3 regions of the Pelorhabdus rhamnosifermentans genome follow, and region 1 is predicted to be linked to each of the others. Evidence: riboswitches for the same ligand, from Rfam matches in the RefSeq annotation. Region 1 holds a riboswitch; each other region holds the start of a gene.

Region 1 (8,283 bases):
GTAGCCTTGACGGCCTCGTCAGCAGCCAGAATATGAGGGCCGGCACCAGTACGGCCACCTAATATGCCGATCGAACGGAATTTTGGATCAATTTTCATGATGTCATGCAGCATAGGATCCACATTGGCAATAACTAGACCAATCGTATCGCCAATAGCAGTTCCCACAAATTCAGTTAGTCCAGGATTCGCAAAACTTGCTCCTGACGTTATCGCTTGCTCTTGTTCCACCTTGGCAGGTTCCTGACTTTCCATCCGTTTCTTAATTTCATCCATCACTTTGTCAATTAATTGTTCTTGCATTTATCCTGTCACCTCCATATTAATGCCTACTTTACCTTGGGAAGAATTTTTTCTACATCCGTATGCGGACGTGGAATCACATGAACAGATACAATTTCACCCACCCTTTGGGCGGCGGCAGCACCCGCTTCTGTGGCTGCTTTAATTGCGCCAACATCACCGCGTACCATGACTGTCACCAAACCTGAGCCAATTTTCTCATAGCCAATTAAAATGACATTTGCTGCCTTAACCATGGCATCAGCTGCTTCAATGGCCCCCACTAACCCACGCGTTTCAACCATTCCTAGCGCTTCACTCATTATGTACACCTCCTTTCATCAAGTAATCCATGAATACATCAATACCTTCCCTTGTATGGGCTGAAACAAAAAAAATCGGATCTTTGACCCCCACTTGAAATAACCGATTGCGAGCCTTCTCCCTTTCTGCGCCAAGTGCATCAATTTTTGTTACTACTCCAACAACCTTTCGCGTAAATATCCCAGCAAAACCAGGCGGAAGAGTAGTTTTTAAATCTGTTGCATCTTGCACAATAACGACAATCGAAGATTCCACAGCAGTAATCAGTAGTGCCGAATAAAATCGTGGAATTTGCGCATATTCACCTGGCGTATCAATGGCACCATCTGTGAAAATAATACTTTGTGTTTTCTGTACCTTTTGGCAATCATTCTGTAATACATGAATCAGCGACGTTTTCCCGGCCCCTACGGCACCAACAAACATAACCTTCTCCATATCAGGATTTCGTCAACTTTGGACCTGTAAACCCCAAGCCATCACGAAGAACATGAATAATCTGACTGAGGGCTGCCTCAACAGCAGCTACATTCCCTGTAATAACGAGGGAACCTGTAAAACGATCCATAAAACCAATTTGAACATCGGCCGTTTTCGTCGCAATATCTGCCGCAATAATGGCTGCCTCACAGGGTGTAATCGTTAGAATGCCAATGGCTGAACTTGTCACAAGTCCAAGTTTTTCACACAAATCCCGTTTTGGATTGGCAATAAGATGGGCTAGCGTCAACTGTTTACCTGGTACATATTCTTGAACGACGCGTGGTTTTTCTGTTGCCATGATCTTTCCTCGCAATCTTCAAAATAGTTTTACAAAAGTATATTTACTCTTTTCATCTCTTCTACCTTGCTTAAATATTGCTGAGGCATCAAAGATATTTGCTGCTATTTTGACGATCTATTCATCCACGAATAATAAAAAAACAAGCTAACAGGATTTTTTTGTTCATCTATGTAATTTTTTTTACAAATAAAAATGACCAGACAAAGATTGTAGTGTTACAATCTCCGTTTGGTCATTTTTATAATAGATAACATCCTATCAATGAGATAATCTCGCTTTTACTTAGGCTTATTTATTCCCTGTCGATACTGATTGGGTGTCAACCCTGTTGTCTGGCGAAAAACGCGGCTAAAATAACTAGCATCTTGATAGCCCACTTCCGAAGCAATGCGTACTGCTGTAAAATCAGGATTCTGCAACAACTTTTTTGCTTTATCCATACGTACTTGTGTAAGAAAATCAACAAAATTATAGCCTTTTTCCTGTTTAAATAAACGACTAAAATAAAAGGGACTTAAATGGACAGTCTGAGCCACGTCTTCCAAAGAAATATTCTTATGACAATGATGAACAATATAATCACAAGCTTGATTAATCACCCTAAGATTCGTACTCACACGATTATCCAACATATTATCCATAAAATGATCGAGCGCCTCAAATAACCAATGTTCCACTTGCCCTTTCGTGTTACAAGCAGTCAATTGATCAATACAAGTAAAATTAAGCAACGTAAGCTGATCTAAATTTGCGCCTCCCTCTACAGCGGAGCGGGATAATACAATGAGAAGTTCCAATACGCAAGCCTTTACTGTCTCAATACTAGCCTTACTAGCAAAAATACCATTGAGCAATTCATGGAGGGTCTCCTTCGCTTGTTCTCGGTCACCGCACCGCACCTTATCAAGAACAGCCCTCTCATACCGGAAGGGATAATTAAAGGGACTGGCATTAACATAAGGCACATCCTTAATATGAATAATTTGACCGTCTCCAAGATAAAACCTTTGCCGTTCGGCACGCCGAGCTTCCAAATAAGACTTATGAAGCTCGCGTGGGTCCTCATAATAATTGCCAATGCCAATGGTAACGCCAATATTCATCTCAAGCCGAATACTTTCTTTAATGGTAACAGCTATCTCCTGAACGGAATTTTCAATTTCTTCGGACCTATCTTCGTTGGCGAACCCTAGCAAAACAATGACATTATCACTGCCAAAAGGTGTAACTAACGCATTCTTGCCAGTAACTTGACAAATATGCTGATAAACTTTTTGTTTCATTAATTGCTTTTCAAGCTCCGTGTCCTGACAAGTAAGTTGCTTAAAATTGTCAATATCCACGATAAGAGCTACACCAGGATCAAAAGTAAGACCTAAAAAACGCGAACGTTGCTGTAAGTGATCAAGCTCTGTAATAGAACCAGAAATCAGATCATAGACAAAAGACATTTGGATAAAAGGGAGAGCCGATTCTACACTTTTGCGCAATTCCTCTTCTTCAGCTTGTTTGACTCGAATTCCAGCAATTCTTTTTTCGATTACCGCCATGGCGCTCACAATACCAGCGGGTCTAACAGGCTTTAACAGATACTCCACAGCGCCAATCGTAAGGGCCTCCCTGGCATAAGTAAACTCATCAAAAGCCGTAAGCATAACAATATGCGAATCAGGCAAAACCGTTCGAATGCGCTTGGCAGCTTCTAAACCATTCATTCCAGGCATACGAATATCCATTAACACAATATCCGGCTTTTCATCAATTACCATATGAACCGTGCTGATTCCATCACCCGCTTCACCGATAATTTGAATGTTAGGACAATTTTTTTCAATAATTAGCCGTAATGCCTGTCTTTCTAGTTGTTCATCATCTGCTATAAATAGTGTAACCATAACGTTTCTCCCAAAATATCCGCCTAATCCGAACAGTAGGGAAGCCGAATCGCAATACGAGTGCCTTCTCCTAACTTACTGTCCAGTGTAAGACCATAATCATTACCAAAATAATGTTGAATACGTTTATGAACATTGATAACACCAAGACCTGTTGTTTGACCATGCGTTTTCGTACGTTTTTCAGATTGAAAAATGGCATGAATCATATCTTCCGACATCCCCACTCCTGAATCGATTACATAAAGCATCATAGAATTACCGACAATCTCGCCGGTAATTTCAACTGTCCCTCCATCTAACTTAGCTTCCAATCCATGAATAATGGCATTTTCAATAAGCGGTTGAAGAGTAAGAGCTGGAATCTCTGCCTTCATCAGCTGTGAATCTACATGGATAACTGTTTGAATCCGTTCACCAAAACGCATTTTTTGAATCGTCAAATAGTCTGTAATGGACTTTAATTCTTGTTCTAAAGGACGCAGTACATCGATGTCCCGCAAATTATTGCGGAGTAAATCAGCTAAAGCAAATACCACTTCTTGCGTCCGTCCTGCACCTTCCAATAAAGCTAACCGTGCAATGGTGTTGAGTGTATTAAATAAAAAATGCGGATTGATTTGTGACTGCAAAGCTTTTAACTCTGTTGCGCGCAATAGGGCCTCTAAGTTCGCCTTCGATTGCAATTCATCCACTAACTGCTTACCGACAATATTGGCAACACCTATTTCAACAATATAATTAGACATAATATAAATAAGATCGGCAGCCGCCTTTATCCGGTTTTCCGGCACAATCGGTACAATATCATAAAATTTTGATAATAGCTGTCTGTCAAGCTCTAAATTTTCCGTACGACGAAACATTTCCGCTTTGGCATCAGCATTCTTGTTATCCAAAACCACTTGGCCAGCAAGAAATGCCCCAATATACTCATTTTGCACAATAATAGGAGCTGCCAAATCCGTTAATCCGCTATGGCAGAGATAAACACAAGGCTTTTGATTTTGCCTGCCGCCCCAGTCGTCACAATTAACACAGCGGGCCAATCCCTGTGGTTCAGATCGTATATAAGAACAAAAACAGGTAAAATTACTCGGACGTGTAACTGGATTGCCCTCGCGATCCACAATGACTGCGCCAAAACCCGTTGCTTCGGAAAATTTATCCTGTATCTCCTGCAAGACCTGAGTGTTGACAATTTCACCTAAAACAAATGGATGACTTGTTTGCATTCGTCGCCCTCCCTTGAAAAAGCAATACAGAAAAGTCTTACTATTTCTTATAGAGATATTAGCTAGAATGCAATTTTTTCCCTGCTAATAGCAATATTCTACCAAACGGTAGCAATTTTTTTACATGGCCACATCTTGTGCAGGCAAGGGCTCACTATAAACAAAATCAGAATATCTTGCCATGTTATGCAAAGTATATAACATAGTTTTTAAAATCGAAACCATAAGCACGGCCCCTGTCCCTTCGCCTAGTGCCAAATTGGCATGCAAGACAACATCTTCCGCTAATATATTGCCAAGCATTAAACAATAGGCCATACCTGGTTCTCTTGAAATATGGGAAGGGATAGCATAACCATCAAGCTCATGATTAAGGCGAAACGCGCAGGTATAAGCAACAGCTGCAATAAAGCCATCTATTACAAATGGAATATGTAATTTTGCACATTCCAGCATACCAGAACACATGGCAACAATGTCAAATCCACCGACACAACGTAAAATATCTTGTACTGTGTGCAATTTTTCTTTATGAAGTTCCACCCCCTTGGCAACAACAAGGCGTTTGCGTTTTAAAATCTCATTATTATTTAAGCCCGCTCCATAACCCACAATAAATTCCGGCGGCATCCCGGTGAGAGCATGAAGCACGGCAGAAGATGTTGTTGTATTACCAATCCCCATTTCACCAAAAGAAAGCAAATTCGACTTTTTTTCTAAAACAGCATGACGCACTCGTTCCTGACCGATCTCCCAAGCTCGTTGAAACTCCGTCTCTGTCATGGCCTCTTCTTTCATAAAATTTTTAGTGCCTAAGGCTACCTTCCGATCCAGACCTGACTTTCGGTCGGTATGAATCCCCACATCCACTACTTCATAGGGAATCTGGTTAGCCTGGCAAAAGCAACTAATCGTCGCCCGACCCTCGGCCATATTCTTTGCTTGTAAATAAGTAATTTCCGCTGTAGTATTGCCTACGCCTTCTTCTACAACACCATTATCTGCAGCAAAAATAATATGAAAGGGCCGAATTTCCAAATCAATTTTTCCCCAGGCTAACAGCACTTTTTTTATCTGTTTTTCCAAAGTTCCTAAGCTACTGGGCGGCTTTGCCGCCCCATCAATAAAATCATTGACTGTTTTTTCGAAATCCATCTGAATTCCTCCTCAATGTGTTTTAGGAAGCAATAAAAAAATACCAAACCAAAAAGGCTAGGTATTTTTAAGACCCTCTCCTTCTGGCACTACTCCTTACGCGGGAGTACATGGCAGCTGTACAGGCAGGTCTCCTGGCTTACGGATCATCAAACCTTCTTAGCCTTCCCGTTCTCCCGGTGGCATAAAAAGAAGTTTCTCCCCGATTACAGTGGCGCGACCGCGTCGTTTCAAGATATAATATCTTGTCCGACTTCCCTATTCTCCTCTCAAGTCGAGAGGCACCCATACAGTGGCACTTTATTCAATTCAATTATCACACTTTTTCTACATACGTAACCATTCTCCTACCTGTTTTAGCTAGCTTAGCAAAATATTAAAGAACATAGTAAAAAAAATCCCATACTCCTCATATCATGAACAAGTAAATACGAACAAAACAGCAAGCTCTGTTAGTTCATTGACAGCACCATAAATGTCCCCTGTTAATCCTTCCAGCCGCTTATTCACATATTCGGCAAAAATATACGCAAAAATAAGACCAAATAGACTACTAAGAAGAGCTAATCTGCCTAATAAAGCGAGTATGACTCCAGCACATAATCCAGCAATATACAAGGTTCTGCGATCAGCATGATAAGAAAAGCTCTTGCCCAACCCTTCACGCCGTGCATAGGGAAACAAGGTAACAGCCATAACAATTGCCAACCGCCCGACAATGGGCATAACTAAAAAAGCCAAGGCTAATAAAGAAGAATCCATATCCAAGATAAAGGAATATTTCATAAGCGCGAACAAACAAAAAGCAATAACACCGAAAGAACCAACACGGCTATCTTTCATAATCTCCAGTATCCGTTCGCGGGAACGTCCAGAAAAAATTCCATCCATCGTATCCATAAAGCCATCGCAATGCAAAGCGCCTGTTAACAGTATTTCAATCAAAATCAGGCTGCATGCCATAACATGTGAAGGAATTTTGCCACTCCCAAGCAACTGTAATCCATAGATTATTCCTGATAATAGCAGCCCAATGAGACAGCCAATAATAGGAAAAAATTTAACACTACGGCGAAAACTATCTTGAGAACAATCGACTTGCGTAACGAGACGAATACGTGTTAAAAACTGCAACCCTGTAATAAAATCGTTGAACAACTGCTGGAACAATTGCTTTCGCCTCCTTGACAGACTCTCATTACTAGATAGATTCATGAAAGAAACCAAACACTCCTGCTTGTTATTTTAAACAAGCAAGTTTTTACCACACACAGCCAAAATAGTCATAGGTCTTACAAAAAAATCTTGCATTAATTGCGTTTCGTAACCACCATTAATACTAAGGGTTGTACCTGTAATATGACTAGAACGCGCTTACAGAAGAAAAAAAACGCGACTTGCCTGTCATCAGACAAATAACGTTTTTCCTCTTTTATTTTATTTATTTTTTAATTGTAATTTCTTAAATTTTCACCAAGTGAACTTTCAACACACCTTCTACACCGCTGATAAATTGCAGAACATCAACTGACACATCAGAATCAATTGCCAAAACCATCATGGCCCGTTTTTCCTGATCATTAATCCCCAGCTGCATCGTCGCAATGTTTACCTTACTCACACCAAGGATCGTACCAATTTGACCCACAATGCCTGGCTTATCAATATTTTCAGCCACAAGCATATAAGGACGGGGCGTTAAATCGAAAGTAAAACCATTGATCTCTACAATTCTCATTTCACCCTTGCCAAAGATGGTACCGCTAATAGTAAAGGTTTTATTCTTCGAAATAACCTTCATTTGAATCAATGTCAAATAACTTTCAACAGTAGATTTTTTACTTTCCGTTACAGTAACGCCCCGATTTTTCGCAATAAGGCTGGCATTTACATAATTCACCTTTTCTTGCAAAACTGGCTCAAAAAGCCCCTTTAAGATAGCCAAACTAATCACGGATGTATCAATGGTAGCCACATCACCGCTATAGACAATCTCCACTTTTTCCACAGCATCTTTTTCTAATTGATAGTACATCTTACCGAGTGTCTCGCCTAATTTCAAATAAGCTGAAAAAGATTCAAATTCCTGTTTAGGAATCGTCGGCAAATTCACAGCATTGGGGACAATTTCGCCTCGGAGTGCACTGATAACCTCTTGAGCCACAGTAAGACCAACATTATCTTGCGCTTCTACTGTATCGGCACCAGCGTGGGGCGTAAACACGACATTGGGAAAATCAATAAGCGGCGTATTCGGATGAGGCTCACTGACCAAAACGTCAATTGCTGCACTGGCAACAATTTTTTTATTCAACGCATCATTCAAGGCTTCTTCATCAATAATACCGCCTCTCGCGCAATTGATGACTCTTACACCTTTCTTCGCTACTTTAAACTGTTCTTTGCCAATGATACCAATCGTTTCTTTCGTTTTCGGCGTATGAACCGTAATGAAATCGGCTTCCTTCACTAAATCTTCAAGTTTTTCTTTTTTCTCTACACCGAATTTTTTAAACCTGGCATCATTAATATAGGGATCATAGGCAATAACCTGCATGTCAAAAGATTTTAAACGCGTGGCAACAAGTGATCCAATCCGTCCAAAACCC
Region 2 (8,283 bases), on a different contig from region 1:
AATTGGTATGATCATCTTGTGTATATCCTAAGTTGAAACTGGGAGTAGCATGATTTCCATAATTGGAATTGTTATCATTGCGAATCCCAGAAGTCAGTTTCCACTGATTAGATAAATTCCATTCATCCTGTAAATATACTGCCCGGTCTGTTATGGTTTTCCCGTTAATAGGGCTATTATCTGCCGAAGAAGAAGAATCTTTATAATGAACCATCTCATCCTGATAAATATCAAAACCGGTTGTTATCACATGATCTTTACCGACCTTTTGCGTATACTGATCCTGAATTCCTCTTGTCTTTGTATCTAGCAGCCATGAATAACCACCATTAAAATAAGTGTTCACCTTATTTCGATTCGTATAAAAAGTCAAAGAGTTAGATGAATTATCTGAAAATTTATACCTGTAATTAACTCTCCACTTGTAATTATCATCTGATCCTGTGTTCGGACCATAATAGGAATACAAGAAATTATCTTTATATTGATCGTAACTCATCGTAATATCGGATGCATCATTGATTTTTTTGGTCAGTTTGAAGGTATTAGTAATCGCATTCAAATGAGTCGGAAGTTCATTACCATGTCCGTCCTTATAATTTCCAGAAATGTCCTTTTGACTAGTAATTAACCAGCTATAATCACCGGATTTTCCCTGATTAGACAGGGAATAATTTTCTTTATCATAACTTCCCCCGGACATTGTCAATGTCGTTTTATTCGTTTCCGCTTTACGGGTAATAATATTGATAACACCGCCTTGCGCATCTGAACCGTAAAGAGTCGAAGCAGCTCCTTTCAGCACTTCAATTCTTTCAATGCTATCCATAGAATTAATTAATCCGGCAGGAAATCCACTGCCATTCACATTGACCCGGACACCGTCAATTAAAACCACAATATTTTTAGAACCGTTGATACTAACGCTGTTCGAATAGGCCGTACCTACACCATTGCCATAATTATTAATCCCAACTCCTGGCACACTACGTAAAGCTTCTGTTAAATCCTGATAGTGATTTGTTTCGATTTGTTCCCTTGTAATCACCGAAATGTTCGCATTGGCTTCAAACTGTTTTACAGGTGTTTTCGTTGCCGTAACCACTACTTGATCAAAAGAATAATCGCTTTGTTCTGCGGCATACCCAATTCCTGTTGCCGGCAATAGCAAGGCACTACTTACGAGAGCACATAGCATTGCATGGCTTTTTTTGTTCATTGTTCTTTTTTTTAGCATCATTTCTCCTCCTCAACAAATACTCTTCAAAATAATCACCTTGTGGGAAAAAATAAAACAGCCATCCATAACTATCGGAAGGCTGTTTCTGAGAAATCCATTTAAAATTAAATCCCGGCTACAAAATAGCCGGGAAGGAAAATCAAATAGAACGCTCTGCGTATCCCCTCCCCATCGCTCGTGGGTACAAATGGTGATTATGAAATAGGCAGTTCTCCTGGCTCTGGATCATTGTTTGCCCAAACCTTCCCAAGACAGCTTGTCTCAGTGGTAAACCTTGGGTTTCTCCCCATTACAGTGGCGGGACCGCGCCGGCGTGTTACCGGACTTCCCTTTTAAGCCCTTTCGGGCACCTATTTGATCATTATAAAATTTTCAAAATAATATAATTACATAAATATTCTAGCACTTCATGGAAAAAGAATCAAGCTATACCTGCCTTATCCACTTTTTTGAGCCTGCAATTTGCAATGTCTGTTGCTGTTGCTGTACTTTTCGTGCCCATTCTTCCAAGGAAAGCTGCATAAATTCATGAACCAAAAATTCATATACAAATGATGCGTACGTATTTCACGTCAAAAGCCTGTTTTAACTGTAACAGATGATTGCGTTCCAATATGGATCGATCCATTTGATAATTAGTTGTTAGCCATAAAGTGTTGTCGATTAATTTCAGCGAAGCTAATCGTTCCATGCATTGAGTAAATGCTTGTTCTCCCATCAATGATTTTAATTTTTCTAGTTTCGATATCAAGTGAGGCTGATTTTTGACAATACGTTCCGTTAAGGGCGTCAGCGGAACTGTATCGATAAGATTCGAAGCTAAATCCGGATTATTTTTAATCTCTTCAGGAACTGAAAAAGAAAATGAATTTGACATGAATTAATTCCTTCTTTCTTATAAAAGTATTTCTTATATACCACTTTATCATTCATTATTTACCTAGATTTACTCCTAAAAATAATATTATCAACGATATTTTCAGCTACTACTAGGCCAAAAGCGGAAAAGTCATAGCGTTCTACAACACCTTTGAGTTAAAAATCTTAACCCATTTTTACCGGATTATGACTCATTAAAATTTTGCTTTATAACCTAAACTATAATTAAATGGCGTGTAATAATATTCCGAGCTTTGATGCGAAATGACATCATCACGGTCTAAGACATTATTTGCTGTGAAGAAGATGTCCTGTTTTTTATCTATCTCGTAATCAACATTGAAACTCGTCATAAGATAAGGCTTCTGACCATAGGAAGCAGCCGAACTCGGTGTCATAACACGGTCAGCTAAATAACTTTCCGTAAGAGTGGCACGCCACTTATCTTTTTGATAGGTTACGCCACTATTAACTTGCCAGCGGCCATAGGTCCTGTCCCAATAGGGTTTAGCCGTTGTTTTGGACTGTGGATTACCATAAGTGACACCCCAGTTATAACTCCAGCCGTCAGTTCCTTCAATATTACAACTTAGCTCAATTCCGGTATTTTTCAAGTCTTCATTGGTATATTGATATTGGTCTGTTGTCGTGATATTTTGAGAAGTGATATTGTCTTTAATATAATAATTAAATAAAGCTACCCGCCATTGATGATGATCACTGTTTTTCTTCCAGCCTACTTCATAGTGCATTCCTGTCTGCGGTTTCACGTTGGGATTCCCCACCATTAAACTACTGCTACTGCCATAAATTTGGCTAAAAGTTGGCATTTTAAACGATTGACCCGCACTGGTATAAATACTTTCGTTTTCGTTAATTTTATGAATAAATTGACCTTGGGAACTAAAGTTATCATAATTTTTATCATTCGGCGCGCCGCCGGTCCAAGTCTCACGCCCACTGAGTATCATCGTGTTGACGTCATTAAAAGGCTGCTCCCACTGACCATAGACCGAATAATTATTCCGTTCATAATTTAAACTTTTACTGACATTCGGCAAATAATACTCATTTTGATAGGTAAGACCAAGTAATAACTTATTCGCATTAATCTGCCAATCTTGTTGTAAATCCAAGCCATAAGTTCGGTTTTTTTCCTCCGTATCGGTATATTGTGGATAATTTTTGATACTGCCTGCGGAAGAATAACTATCGACGCCCAATGTTTCAAGATTTTTATCATTATAGTACACGGTACCTTTTACATGATCCTGATGATACTGTAACTGCACTAAATTCTTGTTATCGTAATAATTTCGAGTATATCGGGTTTTATCTGCCAAATTACTTGCATACCCTTCGCCAAAACAATAATTATACCGGGACTTTGAATCACTATGATCGTACAATAAGGATAATGCTGTATCGAAATTATAATTAAATGAATAATTATTGCGTTCTAAACCAGCAAAAATATTATACATTTCTTTGCCGCTTGTTACATAAGAAGAGGCTTTACCCGCATTACCCCATTTTTCATAATTATAGCCCATGCCTAATTTACCCATCTGTAGATTTAAATCATAGTCCTGTTGACCGTAATTCCCCTCTGACACCGTAATGGAATTTTGCCGTTCTTTTTTCGTAATAATATTAATGACTCCGCCGGTAGCCTCGCTGCCATAGAGTACAGAACCCCCTCCTCTGACAATTTCAACACGTTCTACATTTTCCAAAGGAATATCTTCTAAATTATATAAACCTCTTATATTGATCGGTGTACCATTAATCAATACCAAGGTACCGCTATATACGCCTCGCATAATCACTTTACTTGTCATTGTACCCTGAGAAGCCCCTGAAGCGCCATAACCAGAATAAACGAAACCCTCCGTTAATTTTAATGCTTCGAGAACATTTTTCGCTCCAGTCTCCTGTAATTTTTCGCCTGAATAAACACTGGTCGTTGCTGGTGTGTCCACATCACGTTTTTCATAACGTTGCGCCGTTACAAGAACTGGATCTAACTTATCATCTGGTGCATTACTGGTTTTTACTGTATCAGCACTCGCTGTACCTGATAATAGAGCTGTGCTCAAAGCCATTGCAGTAAGTTGTATTTTTACTCGGTTTTTATTCGTTTTAGTAATAACCATATTTAAATAGTCCCCCTTATTTCTATCCTATCATTCATCTGTATTTATAAAAAATCACATTACAATTATTTTTTCTCCAACATAATCAGCTTATATTCACCAATCACCTGCCCGTCATCAAGTTGAAGCGGCGCTTCCACCCCGGCGACACAGCGGCCGTCCGAACTTATCGCCACACCCACGCAAGGCCCGGTTGTAGCAACGGAATCCTGTAATGCTGCGTCAGGCAGCGATACAATATAAAGGCCATGAATACTCGGATCCTTAGTACGCACATTGCGGCCAACGGCTAGTACGGCATGTTGCTCATTCACAACAAGTTGTTCAATCATTCCCCCGAATTTTAAGCGATTCACCAATTCACCTGTCTGATCAAAAACAAATAAGCTGTTGGAACTGGGATGTTCAATCGGCGTTGGCAGCTGCCAATTGGCCCGGTTGTAAGTGTTACCTGTAGTAAACAAAAATTCTCTGCCGATGGTTTTCAAGTAATTACCGCTTGTATTCATGTAGACGCCACCAATTTTTTGCGGCAAACTCACCGTACGCTGCCATAATAACTGTCCCTGAGTTCCGTCATATAAGAAGCAGCGCCCATCGCTCGCAACACCAGCGACAAGAGAGCCATCCGACGTAACTTCAGGGCTGCAACGCATGGTCACAGTTTCGTAAGGATAAACCACATCGGGTTTTTGCGTCCACAGCACCTTTTTCAATTGACCATCAAGACAATAAAGAATATCCGTGTATTTTAGTACTTTGCGGTTATCCCAGTTAGCTGTACCGAAGCAGACTTTGTCACCCCTTTCATCTACACTGACCCATCCCGCCCAGGCATCCATATTTTCTTGTTCTGGAAACATCGCCAGCCGGTTACCGTCTGCGTCGAACTGATAAATTCGACTTTTATATTCATTATGACCGTCGGAAAAACGAATATAGCGTAATCCAGCGGCATAAATTTTTCCGCTTTGATCTGTTTTAATACTGACAATTCCGGGATAGGTCTTATCCTTAATGCCGACACCAAGTTCACTTACACTGGCCTGCCGCCATATTTCGCGGCCGTCATTGACATCAAGACAAAGTAAACAGCCTTCCTGACTGGTTTCGCCAATTAACAAAGAACGATTATCTCGGGTAAATTCTAACGCTGAAATGGTGCCAAGTCCTAAATTTTTCCGCCATAATAGCTTTCCCGTAGCGGAAAACATGAGCAATTCACCATTATCCGTTCCCATAGCCAACTCGCGATTATCCGGTGAAAATTGAATAAACCCTTTCGTAAATCCCATGCGCTGATAATTCTGTACTTCTACTTTTCCCAAAGAAATTTCAGCGGTTTTTCGATAAAGCCCTTGCTTAGAATCAGATGATGCAACAGTCGACGAAAACATACTGCCAGAGCCGCCAAAAATATGTAAAGCAATGGCCCCCATCGTTACGGCAAACAGGCCAAACAGCAAAGCGGTACGGATTTTTTTCATTTTTTCCTCACATCCATACTTTCATCAGATCGTATAAAACACGCCAAGCTGGAATATAAATCAGACCATTAAATTGCAAAACATCCATGATTTTTAATACACCCATGCTGACTATCACAAGAATGAAACCGTAGCTAAAAAGCTGCTCTACCTTTGGCCAATTTTCCATATCAATACGATGAAATCCACGTCCAAAACCGCGACTTTCAACGGAAGAAGCCAGCGTGGCAGCCCGGCGCAGCGTTCTTGCCAGTATTGGAAATAAAGTTTGAAACGCCGTTTGAATGAGATGGCGCGGTGAGATCGTTCGAAAAGGCTTAAAACCCCGTAATCGCTGGGCCGTGAGCACAACCGATGTCTCCTGGAAAATCACAGGAAGAAAACGAATGCTAGTAATCAGCATAAATGCCAATTCATACGGCATTTTCCAGGCCATAAAGCTGCGCAATAACTTTCTGGGATCGGAAGTCCACGTTAATAAAAGACCCAATGAGAGCATAATTCCTGACCGTAATGCCTGGACTGCCCCATATTCCAATCCCTCCCGATAAACAAAAACGCCGCCTGTTAGCTTTCCAATGATAGGTACGGTCGGTGCAATCAGGCAAGCCACAATGGAGCGTGGTTCCTGACTATAAAATAACGCCTGGCTGGCCATGGATCCCCAAATTCCCAGCAAAGTAAACAGCACCAAAATCCGCCAACGTCCCAAGGATGAATGGGCCAATCCATGCATAACTAAAGTAAGGCAAAACAAAATGAACAAAGAACGGGAACTGTCAATTAGGAGCGAAACAATCGCAAAACAGCCAAGCAACATCAGTTTGGTGCGAACGTCTAGTTTATGAAACAGCGTATGGTCCGGCGTAGCTTCCCACACCTTCCTGTCGTACATAATCGACCACCTCCTGAACGGTCACAGCCTGACCATCATATAGATTTTTCGCCGTAAGCAAAGCAGAAGGCGCTTTTAATCCATTTTCCCGTAACAGGGCTTCTTGAGAAAAAACAACCTGCGGTGTATCATCGGCGACAATTTTTCCTTGTCCAAGCACAATGATCCGGTCGGAAAATCGCGCCGCTACTTCCGTATCATGAGTACAAAAAATGACGGTTCCTCCCTGAACTGTATACTCTTTTAACAAAGCGACAATGTCTTCAATATGACCAATATCCTGGCCTGTCGTTGGCTCATCCAGAAGCAAAACAGGCGGCTCAGCAGAAAGTACCGCAGCGATTGCGACCCGCAGTCGCTGTCCACGGCTTAAGGCAAGGGGAAAATCATTTTCGAGCCCGCGCAGTTTTAATGCGTCCATTAATTGCTCGTAGCGAAAAGAATATCCGACCTGTCCGTTTTTTTGTTGCAAGGAAAAGGTCACTTCCGCGGCAACGGATGAATTGAAAAGCATTAAATCCGGATTTTGCAGTACCATCCCCACGTTTTGATTCATACCGTGAATGATTTGCCCCAACACACGTACCTGCCCCTTCACCGGTTTGAGCAAGCCGCCGATTTGGTGCAGTAACGTCGACTTTCCTGCCCCGTTCGTTCCCATCAAAGCCACAAATTGCCCCTGCGGAATCCTAAGTTCAATATCTTGCAAAATCATTCGGCCTTGTGCTTCATATTGAAAGGTAAGATGATTGATTTCTACTGCTGCCAAAGGCAAAGAAACAGCATCAGGCCTTATTTCTTTCGGTGTACAATGCCAGGCAGGCACCTGATACTGTTCTTTAATAGCCTGTACCGTATCGTTTACGGATGCGGATCGGTTCAAAATTCCTAAACCGTAACAAATATCAATGGTTTGAGGCAGCCGAAGTCCCTGATCATGAAAAAACGCGGCCTTGCCATAGGCTTCTTCCCGTGTTCCCTGCCACAAAATTTTACCATCCGCCATAATCACAACGTGACGACATAATGGCAGCACTTCATGCAGCCGATGCTCAACAATGACAATGGTCATATTGAGTTCCCGATTAAGCTTTTGTAATAAAGACAAAAGCTCGGCTGCTCCCTGTGGATCCAGTTGACTAATCGGCTCATCAAGCGCTAATATCTTGGGCCTCGCCGCAAGTACCGACGCTACAGCCAAACGTTGCTTCTGGCCTCCCGACAAAGCATAGATACTTGAGTCTCGCTGGTCATATAGACCGACCAACCGCAAAGTTTCGTGTACACGAGACTGAATATCTACGGCACCCATCCCCATATTTTCCAAAACAAATGCCGTTTCATCAAATACTGTTGTCGAAAAAATCTGATCATCGGGACTTTGAAATACCATGCCGACAGATTGACTTAAATAAGCAATAGTGCAGTCCCGAGTATTTTCTCCCGCAACAAAAACATCGCCAGTCAATAGCCCCCCGCTTTCCTGTGGAATGAGCCCATTAAGCGTTTTTAGGAGAGTACTTTTCCCGCAGCCTGTTGCGCCTGTAAGCAATACAAAATCGCCTTGCTCTATCGTAAGAGAAATGTGAGAAATACTGGGATCCTGTCGTTGTCGATAGGTAAACG
Region 3 (8,283 bases), on a different contig from region 1:
AAGCGGTGTATTAATGTATGCCCACATAACATCACCTTACCACGCAGCGACCGAACCCTTGAGTTAACCCAGCTTGCTGCCGCACTAAAAAATAATCAATAAAAATCCCGCGATACATCTTCTGGGCTAAAATCATTATTTTTGGCTTTCTAATTTTTTAAGTATATCTTGTAGTGCGGTAGTTAAACCAGCTGATAATTCAGACACAACCGTTGTTTCGATATCGGTTAACAGCATCACCTCAATGGGTCTCGAATTTTGGTCACAAAAAAGCTGGACAAGGTTTTTTCTTCCGACTCCAAATGAGCAATAATCTTGTTTACTGCTGCCGGCGCAGCGGCTTTGACAATCGTGTCTATTTGTGTGAGTAGAAGAGCTACTACGGAATTAAGCGTAAAATTTATCGTCAATGCAATGGCACCTATTTCCATCTATATGAAATTTTAAATTTATTACTTATGATTTTTAAATAGCATATATTAAAGAACAAGTCAAATAAATCTGATAATATTTTGTGATAATATTTTCGTCTAAAAACACTTTCAGGCAAGATAAATTTCTGATCAACGAAACAAATAAGTTCAATAAATTTTTTTATATAATAAAGGACCTGGCAGTATCAATCATGTCACTGTCAGGTCCTCCTATTTTAGAAACACTTCGCTTCATCATACTATATTCCCCTGTCTTAAAATATGCAAGGCCTGCTGAATCAAGTCTTCACTTACTTCAAAAACAGGCACAACGCATTGAATGTACGGACACTCTGCTCGAAAAAATTTTTTCACGACTTCTTTCAAGGTTTAAGGAATCGTTTTTTCAAATAAGTCTAGTGCATGTTTAACATCCTTTATTATCAATAGCTTTGCAATATCAATTACTGTACCGTCGCCAATGGCAATAATTCGTTTGCATTCTTTCTCTTCCATCGCCTGAATAATAGCATCAATCATCTCATCAGACGGTTCACCTACACCTTATTTTTCTTGAAACAAAAAATCTACATTAAAATGCAATTCCTGCAAATATGGCGTGTACAAAAACTCATGAGTTAAAATTAAATCTCCTGCTCCGCTTTTGAAGAACTCGGCAAATTCCTGTACGTGATTACTGATGAATCTGAGGTCTTACCTGAAGCCTCTGCATCATCAAGCTCCTCCTCTGTTATGAATAGAGCGACCAAATTTCGTCATCCGTAGGAACCTTGGCATCTTTATTGAAATAGCCAATACGCGATATGTTAATTAAGTGAGTGTAAGTCAGGTTTTCTGAAATACTGTTATTGCCCCATGAACCGCAGCCTAAAGTTGTACTAGGATTGAACCCATTATAAAAACTACCTCCGGTATTAGTAGCAGAAGACTGATTAATCGTCAGACGACTAAATGGAAGCGCCAAACCGGCCTGAATAATGTGTTCCTTATTGTTGGAATGCACGACAGCTGTATGACCAGCACCTTCATACACTAAATTTGTTTTCGCAATATCAAGAGCATCTTCAAATTTCTCATACGCAAAGGTAACCATAACAGGACACATTTTTTCCCGGCAAAGAATATCGGCACTGCCCTTGCCTTTGGCTTTTAAAATAATGACTTTGGCCCCTTCAGGTACAGGTACTCCCGCGAGATTGGCAATAAATTGAACAGACTGTCCGACAATTTTTTTGTTAATGCTTCCATCTATAAACATGGCTTGTCTAAATTTATCCACTATCGCTTCATCGTCAAAATAGCAAGCACCATTTTTCACAAACAATCTCATAATCTCAGCATGTTTTTCAGCCGGTGCAATAATACATTGCTCACATGTACAAAGGATGCCATTATCAAATTTTCTACCAGCAATAATATCCTTCACAGCCTGGTTATCATCATAATCTCGGTCCATAATAACCTGAACATTACCAGGACCCACACCATAAGAAGGTTTTCCGCTTGAATAGGCCGATTTCACCATGCCAGTACCGCCTGTAGCCACAACGACATCGACGGATTGCATTAATTCCTGCGTCTTTTCGATACTCGGTTCTTCAATAATCTGAATCAAATTTTCTGGAGCACCCAATTTTTTCAATTCAACATTGATGAGTTGTATCATGTGAGTGGAGCATTTTTTCGATCTTGGATGAGGTGCAACAATAATCGTATCACGCCCTTTAACAGCAAACATGGCATTGCACATGGACGTAACAATTGGATTCGTCGTCGGAGTAATCGCACCAATAACACCCTTCGGTTTTGCCACATATACAAGGCCTTTTTCTGGTTCTTCTTTAATGATACCAACAGATTTTTTCCCTTTCAAACTATTCCAGACTGTTCGTGAATTGCCTTTACATTTGTCTATCTTGTCTTTATAAACGCCCATTCTCGTTTCATCTACCGTTTCACGGGCTAACATCTCGGCATTGTCATAAACGACTTTGCCTATGACACGAACCAATTGATCGACTTGTACTTGTGTGTAACCCGCCAGAATTTGTTGAGCAATTTTTGATTTGTTAATTATTTCACTTACTGAGTACTGTTTATCCATGTTTTTCTTATTCCTCCCACTATCTAATTTTGTCTTAAATCAAGTCTTGCTCTGTTGCCTGGGCTAATAAGGATGACCGAAAATCAGGATGACTCACGGCAATTAAAGCCTTGGCTCGCTCTCGCAGGCATTTGCCTCGTAAATCGGCAATACCAGTCACAATATACTGCACCTCATTACGGGATGTCGTCACAGCTACCCTTGTATCATGCATCTACTCTGATAACTAGCTAGGTCTCCAACCATTCAAAATAAATCCTCTCCTTTTTGTTATTTGCTTACCATTAAACAAAATTCTTGATTATATAGATCCCTAAGCTAGACAATGAAAGTATCAACGTGAAAGGGTAAGAGCTTCCATATCTTCCTCATTATCGCTCAGGTAAAGAAAAAATATTATAAAAAAAACATCTTCCGGCCATCAAACCAGGAGATGTTTTTAATATCTAAAAAATATAAATCCCAGTATCAACGATACTGGGATAAAATCAATACAATAAAAAAGCTATCGTACAAATCTCCTCCCCATCTCTCGCAGGTCAAACGGTGACTGTTAAATAGGCAGTTCTCTTGGCTCTGGATCATCACGACTCAAACCTGCCAAGAATTTAGCGTCTTAGTGACATTTCTGAGTTTGCTTCCCATTACAGTGGCGGGACCGCGCCGATATTTCACCGGACTTCCCTATTAAGCCCCTAAGGGCACCTATTCATCTATGAAATTTTATCAAATTAATATTTATTACCATTTATTGTAACACAAATAAATCTATCCGTCAAAAAAATTTAACCATGAAAGCAGTTGTGTCGTAACAGGAAAGCCTTGGGAACTAGGTGGTTCACTGGGAAGAACATAAGCGACTGGACGAGGCGTGATGTTATCGGCATTGAGTACATTAGAAAAGCTAGGATTAAAAACACAAGACATGACGGTTGCCGTACAAGGTTTTGGCAATGTTGGCAGTATGGGAGCCAAGTTACTGCAAGAGCAAGGATTTAAAATTGTTGCTCTTGGTGATGCTTTTGTCTCCTTATATAAAAAAGATGGAATTAATGTCAAAGCCGCCATCGAATATGCGAATAACAATAAAAAATCACTCCGAGGCTACACCGAAGAAGACCTGCAAAGCATATCCAATAAAGATTTACTGGCTCTTAATGTGGACATTTTATTTTTAGCAGCCTTAGAAAATCAGTTAAGAAAAAATAATGCCAATAATGTCCGTGCTAAAATTGTCGTCGAGGGTGCCAACGGTCCAACGAGCAAAGATGCCGATAAGATTCTAGAAAATAAAGGAATCATTATCGTTCCGGATATTTTAGCCAATGCCGGCGGCGTCGTTGTCTCTTATTTTGAATGGGTTCAAAACGGACAATCTTTTATGTGGGACGAACAATATGTAACTACCACGCTGAAAAGAATTATGAAAAAAGCCTTTACAGATGTATGGAATGTTCATATTGAAAAGAAAGTTCCCTTAAGAATGGCGGCTTATATGGTAGCACTCAATCGGATTGTTCAAGCAAAAAAACTTCGTTGTATTTTCCACTAATAGAACACACCCATTTTATAGAATAAAACACGGTATAAAGAGGAGTGAATTCACTCCCCTTTATTTTTTTATCTACAACATAGAAATAAAATTTTTAGCAGCAGAAGAAATGGTATGATTTTTTTTCCAAATAACCGCACTCGTAACAGCAACACCAGGATTAATAATTTCTTTAAAATCCAATGAGAATTTGGCCAAAAGATTTTTAGTCGAACTCGGTATTAAAGCAATCCCAATTCCTGCATTTGCCCAAAATAGCAATGGCATAATATCATCACTAAGACAGAAGATATAAGGATCAAAACCAGCCTGTTGACAATACTCTCGAATCATAGGTTCATCGCGTCGAAGCATCATCAATGGCCGATCACTCAGTTCTTTTAAACAAATCGTCTTTGAATCATTACTGCCTATTTCCAGTGCAGCAGCCACCAATGTTTGATCAGGTAAAGCAACATAATCATATCGACTCACGTCATGGGGAAACCGCACGATACCCAATTCGATAATATTCAAATTTAGTAATTCTAACAATTTCTTTGTCTCACGATGCCATAACTGAAAGGTAATACTAGGAAAATCGAGATGAAATTTTTGGATTTTATTAAGTAAATAAGATTCCGCTGTAGAAATTGTACCTATCTTTAAATGGCCTTTCACCCCCTCTTTCACTTCTTGTAATTCATTCATTGTTAATTTGACTAATTCCACCATTTGTTCTGCTCGATCACGCAAGGCCTTACCTGCCTCTGTTAGTCGAATATTTCTGTTACCTCTTTCAAGTAATTGAATCCCCAGTTCTCTTTCCAGTAATTGAATTTGTTGACTGAGGGGAGGTTGCGTAATATGAAGCCTTTGAGCAGCCTTCGTAATTTGGCCTTCTTCAGCAACAACCAGAAAATATTTCAATTGTCTAATGTCCATGTCAAACCACCTGATCCATTCTCTGCTATATGATAGGCGAATATCAAATAGTCAAAATAAATATTTTTAATATCGTTTCAGTATTGCTATAATCACTGTTGAAAGATGTCGACATCTTCAAAAAATCTTTTCACCTAAGGAGTGCTTATTCATGAATGTGCCACAAAATAATATTTTAAAAAAACAACCGATTGAAAAACATTTAGAAAAGCCATTAAAAAAGCCTGCACAATCTGTAAAACAAAATAAAATTGAATTTCCCCCTGTTAACTATCCCCCTGTATTAACCAATCGTTGGGGAGACACGGATATGATGGTTGAATGATGTCCAAAGCCTCTATTTATATTGTTGCTTCGGCAATCATATTTAGCACCATGGAAATTGCAGGCAAACTCCTTGCAACAGATATCAATCCCTTACAATTAACTTTCTTACGATTTTTTATTGGAGCACTCGTATTACTTCCTTCAACAATTCAAATTATGATTCATAAGCAGATTAAACTAACCAGAACAGACTTAGGTTATTTTTTTCTAACCGGATTTCTCGGCATTGTGATTAGCATGTCTTTTTTTCAACTGGCCCTCATCTTTACCCCGGCCTCCACTGTAGCAGTTATCTTTAGTACCAACCCCATATTCATGATTCCATTAGCTTATTTTCTTTTAAAAGAAAAGCCCACCAAAAATACGATCATCTCTTTGATATTCAGTATCATCGGCCTCGCTTGTATCTTAAATCCCTTCAGTATCAGTACAGATTACAAAGGGATTCTATTATCCATCTTATCGGCAATAACATTTTCGCTCTATTGTGTAATAGGGAAAATGAAATTTGCCAAGTATGGCAGTCTTGTTATGAATTGTCTCACCTTTTTAGCAGGCGATCTGATCTTATTTCTATTGATCTATCTGTCCAATCTTTCACCTTGGATTCGCATGAATGAAAATACCCCATTTGAATTTTTAGCTCATATTTCCTTCTGGAAGGGCATAACTTATAGCAATCTTGCTGTTCTGCTGTATTTAGGAGTGATTGTAACCGGATTTGGATATCTGCTTTATTTTCTCGCTATTGATGTAACCTCTGCCACAACAGCCTCCATTATATTTTTTATTAAACCAGCACTCGCACCTTTGCTCGCCTTAATCATCTTAAAGGAAAATATCGCCTTTCACACAGGTATCGGCATATTACTCATACTCATTAGTTCCTATAGTACTTTGCAATCTATTATACGCCCCACCAATCATTCAACTGTATCCACAATGAAAATATCACATCAACATTAAACAATGCAAAAAAAACCGACTTATTTGATAAAAAACCATCTCTTGGAAAAAAAACTTATTATAGCTTTCGGAAGGGAATGAGTATCATGACGAATGGATATTTTTGTGGTGAATATGATGAATTCACACGTAACGAAGATGGAAAAAAGGATAATAAGATAACGTTTGATGATAAACTGGTCTTTGGTGTTTATGTATTATTTTTATTTGTATTTTTAGCTATATTATGGTGCCGCTGAAAGAATTTTAAATATAGAAAACATCTCTTGACTGATATATCAAGAGATGTTTTTTATATCTAAAATATAAATCTCGGCGGGACTGCGCCGGTATTTCACCGGACTTTCCTATTAAGCTCTTAAGGGCACCTATTTCCATCTATATGAAATTCTATTGGATTCATACATTTTCTTGCTATTTATTGTAACATAAGTAAATTGATCCGTCAAAAGTAAATGGCAACAGCCACGGATACGTTCATCAATCTCTTGCTGCATACAATAAGCAATACTCTGTGCCACTCTTTCCATATAGCTGATTCTTATAAACTTACATCTGCTTCAAAAGAGCCGTGAGTTCCTCACGGTTCAACTGATACTTCTCCCCACAAAAATGACAAACTAGTTCAGCTTCACCGATTTCAATCAGTTCATTAAGCTCTTTCGTGCCTGTACTAATCAAGGCTTTTTCTACCCTATCGCGTGAACAGGTGCACTGAAACGCAAGCGGCTGCTCAGCGTGATAGCGAATTTCAAGTCCCTGACAAGCCGCCTCAATCAAACTTTTGGCTGACTGACTTTCTTGAATCAGCGTCGTCACAGCCGATAGTTTTGTAAGATTGGATTCAACTACAGCCAAATCAGACGGATCCGCATCAGGCAAGGCTTGTAAAATAAATCCACCGGCAGCGCTTACGGAAAGATCCGGTTCAACAAGTACGCCCAATCCGACACTCGATGGAGTTTGCTCCGACGTATATAAATATTGCGTAATGTCTTCAGCAATTTCGCCCGAAACAAGCGCTGAGCTGCCAGTAAAGGGCTGTTTCAGCTTGGTGAAACGCGTCACAAATACATTGCCTTGTCCTACAGCCTTGCTTACATCAAGCTTGCCAGCTGCATTAAGCGGTAAATCAAGATGCGGTTCACCTACCATACCACGCACGGTTCCCTGTGCAGTCGTATCAGCAATAATTTCACCTAGCGGCCCATCGCCAACAATCCGAACCGTTAATAATTCTGCTGTTTTTAAATTTGCCGCTAACAACAACGCCGCCGTCATTGTCCGTCCTAATGCGGCACTTGCAACAGGATAGCAGTCATGGCGCCGCCTAGCTTCCTCAACAAGTTTCGTAGTCACAGCCGCATAAATGCGGATACCGTTGCCTGCTGTGGCAGTAATGAGATGGTCAGACGGGTCAGCCATAGATTTCCTCCTTAAGAACTTCGCCATTGTCAATCGCAATGAGCTGAATTTTGTGATCAACTAAGAAAGCCATGGTTCCCCTGTTATCTGGACGCTTAGACATGGCAGGCGACCCAGGATTTAAGAGAATTACACCTTCCGTCTTTTTCAGCACAGGCACATGCGTATGACCGCTAATAAATAAATTGGCATGATAGCGTTTGGCGAGCTTCACCTTTTCCTCATCAGACAATGTATGACCATGCTGAACAACAATCTGAAAGTCTCCCTGCTGCAAAAAAATCAGCGGCGCATAAAGAGGCCAGTCTAGCACCATACTATCTACCTCTGCATCACAATTCCCTTGTACAGCATAAAAAGGCACTGGAAGCTTATTCAACGCGGCACTTAATACTTTGGGCTGATACTCAGCAGGAATGTCATTCCGCGGCCCATGATAAAGCACATCACCAGCATGAATAATACTATCAATATTTTTCATATGCTCTCGATACATGATTTCCCACGTCTGAGCACAGCCGTGCGTATCACTGACAACGGCTATTTTCATA

The links. Region 1 has a riboswitch for cobalamin ahead of Ga0466249_RS14310 (nicotinate-nucleotide--dimethylbenzimidazole phosphoribosyltransferase). Riboswitches for the same ligand answer to the same signal wherever they lie in the genome.
Region 2: it holds a riboswitch for cobalamin, as region 1 does, so the genes downstream of both, Ga0466249_RS06755 (TonB-dependent receptor plug domain-containing protein) here and Ga0466249_RS14310 (nicotinate-nucleotide--dimethylbenzimidazole phosphoribosyltransferase) in region 1, are expected to answer to the same signal.
Region 3: it holds a riboswitch for cobalamin, as region 1 does, so the genes downstream of both, Ga0466249_RS06645 (acetyl-CoA hydrolase/transferase C-terminal domain-containing protein) here and Ga0466249_RS14310 (nicotinate-nucleotide--dimethylbenzimidazole phosphoribosyltransferase) in region 1, are expected to answer to the same signal.

What each region holds. Positions count from the first base shown of each region.
Region 1 is NZ_JAHGVE010000011.1:75,518-83,800, reverse strand. It holds gene pduB (propanediol utilization microcompartment protein PduB) at 1-302, opposite strand, end outside; gene eutM (ethanolamine utilization microcompartment protein EutM) at 329-607, opposite strand; gene Ga0466249_RS14330 (EutP/PduV family microcompartment system protein) at 597-1,031, opposite strand; gene eutS (ethanolamine utilization microcompartment protein EutS) at 1,045-1,386, opposite strand; gene Ga0466249_RS14320 (response regulator transcription factor) at 1,668-3,284, opposite strand; gene Ga0466249_RS14315 (sensor histidine kinase) at 3,308-4,519, opposite strand; gene Ga0466249_RS14310 (nicotinate-nucleotide--dimethylbenzimidazole phosphoribosyltransferase) at 4,640-5,674, opposite strand; cobalamin riboswitch at 5,782-5,978, opposite strand; gene cobS (adenosylcobinamide-GDP ribazoletransferase) at 6,089-6,844, opposite strand; gene serA (phosphoglycerate dehydrogenase) at 7,137-8,283, opposite strand, start outside.
Region 2 is NZ_JAHGVE010000004.1:131,502-139,784, reverse strand. It holds gene Ga0466249_RS06755 (TonB-dependent receptor plug domain-containing protein) at 1-1,240, opposite strand, end outside; cobalamin riboswitch at 1,428-1,609, opposite strand; gene Ga0466249_RS06750 (hypothetical protein) at 1,782-2,117, opposite strand; gene Ga0466249_RS06745 (TonB-dependent receptor plug domain-containing protein) at 2,314-4,275, opposite strand; gene Ga0466249_RS06740 (outer membrane protein assembly factor BamB family protein) at 4,341-5,762, opposite strand; gene Ga0466249_RS06735 (energy-coupling factor transporter transmembrane component T family protein) at 5,770-6,657, opposite strand; gene Ga0466249_RS06730 (ABC transporter ATP-binding protein) at 6,605-8,283, opposite strand, start outside.
Region 3 is NZ_JAHGVE010000004.1:108,618-116,900, reverse strand. It holds gene Ga0466249_RS06660 (hypothetical protein) at 1-14, shown strand, start outside; partial or broken gene Ga0466249_RS06655 (iron-containing alcohol dehydrogenase) at 804-959, opposite strand; gene Ga0466249_RS06650 (aldehyde dehydrogenase family protein) at 1,165-2,538, opposite strand; gene Ga0466249_RS06645 (acetyl-CoA hydrolase/transferase C-terminal domain-containing protein) at 2,573-2,752, opposite strand; cobalamin riboswitch at 3,082-3,262, opposite strand; partial or broken gene Ga0466249_RS06640 (Glu/Leu/Phe/Val family dehydrogenase) at 3,407-4,090, shown strand; gene Ga0466249_RS06635 (LysR family transcriptional regulator) at 4,163-5,014, opposite strand; gene Ga0466249_RS06630 (hypothetical protein) at 5,166-5,339, shown strand; gene Ga0466249_RS06625 (DMT family transporter) at 5,336-6,307, shown strand; gene Ga0466249_RS06620 (hypothetical protein) at 6,394-6,546, shown strand; gene hslO (Hsp33 family molecular chaperone HslO) at 6,857-7,732, opposite strand; gene yfcE (phosphodiesterase) at 7,725-8,282, opposite strand.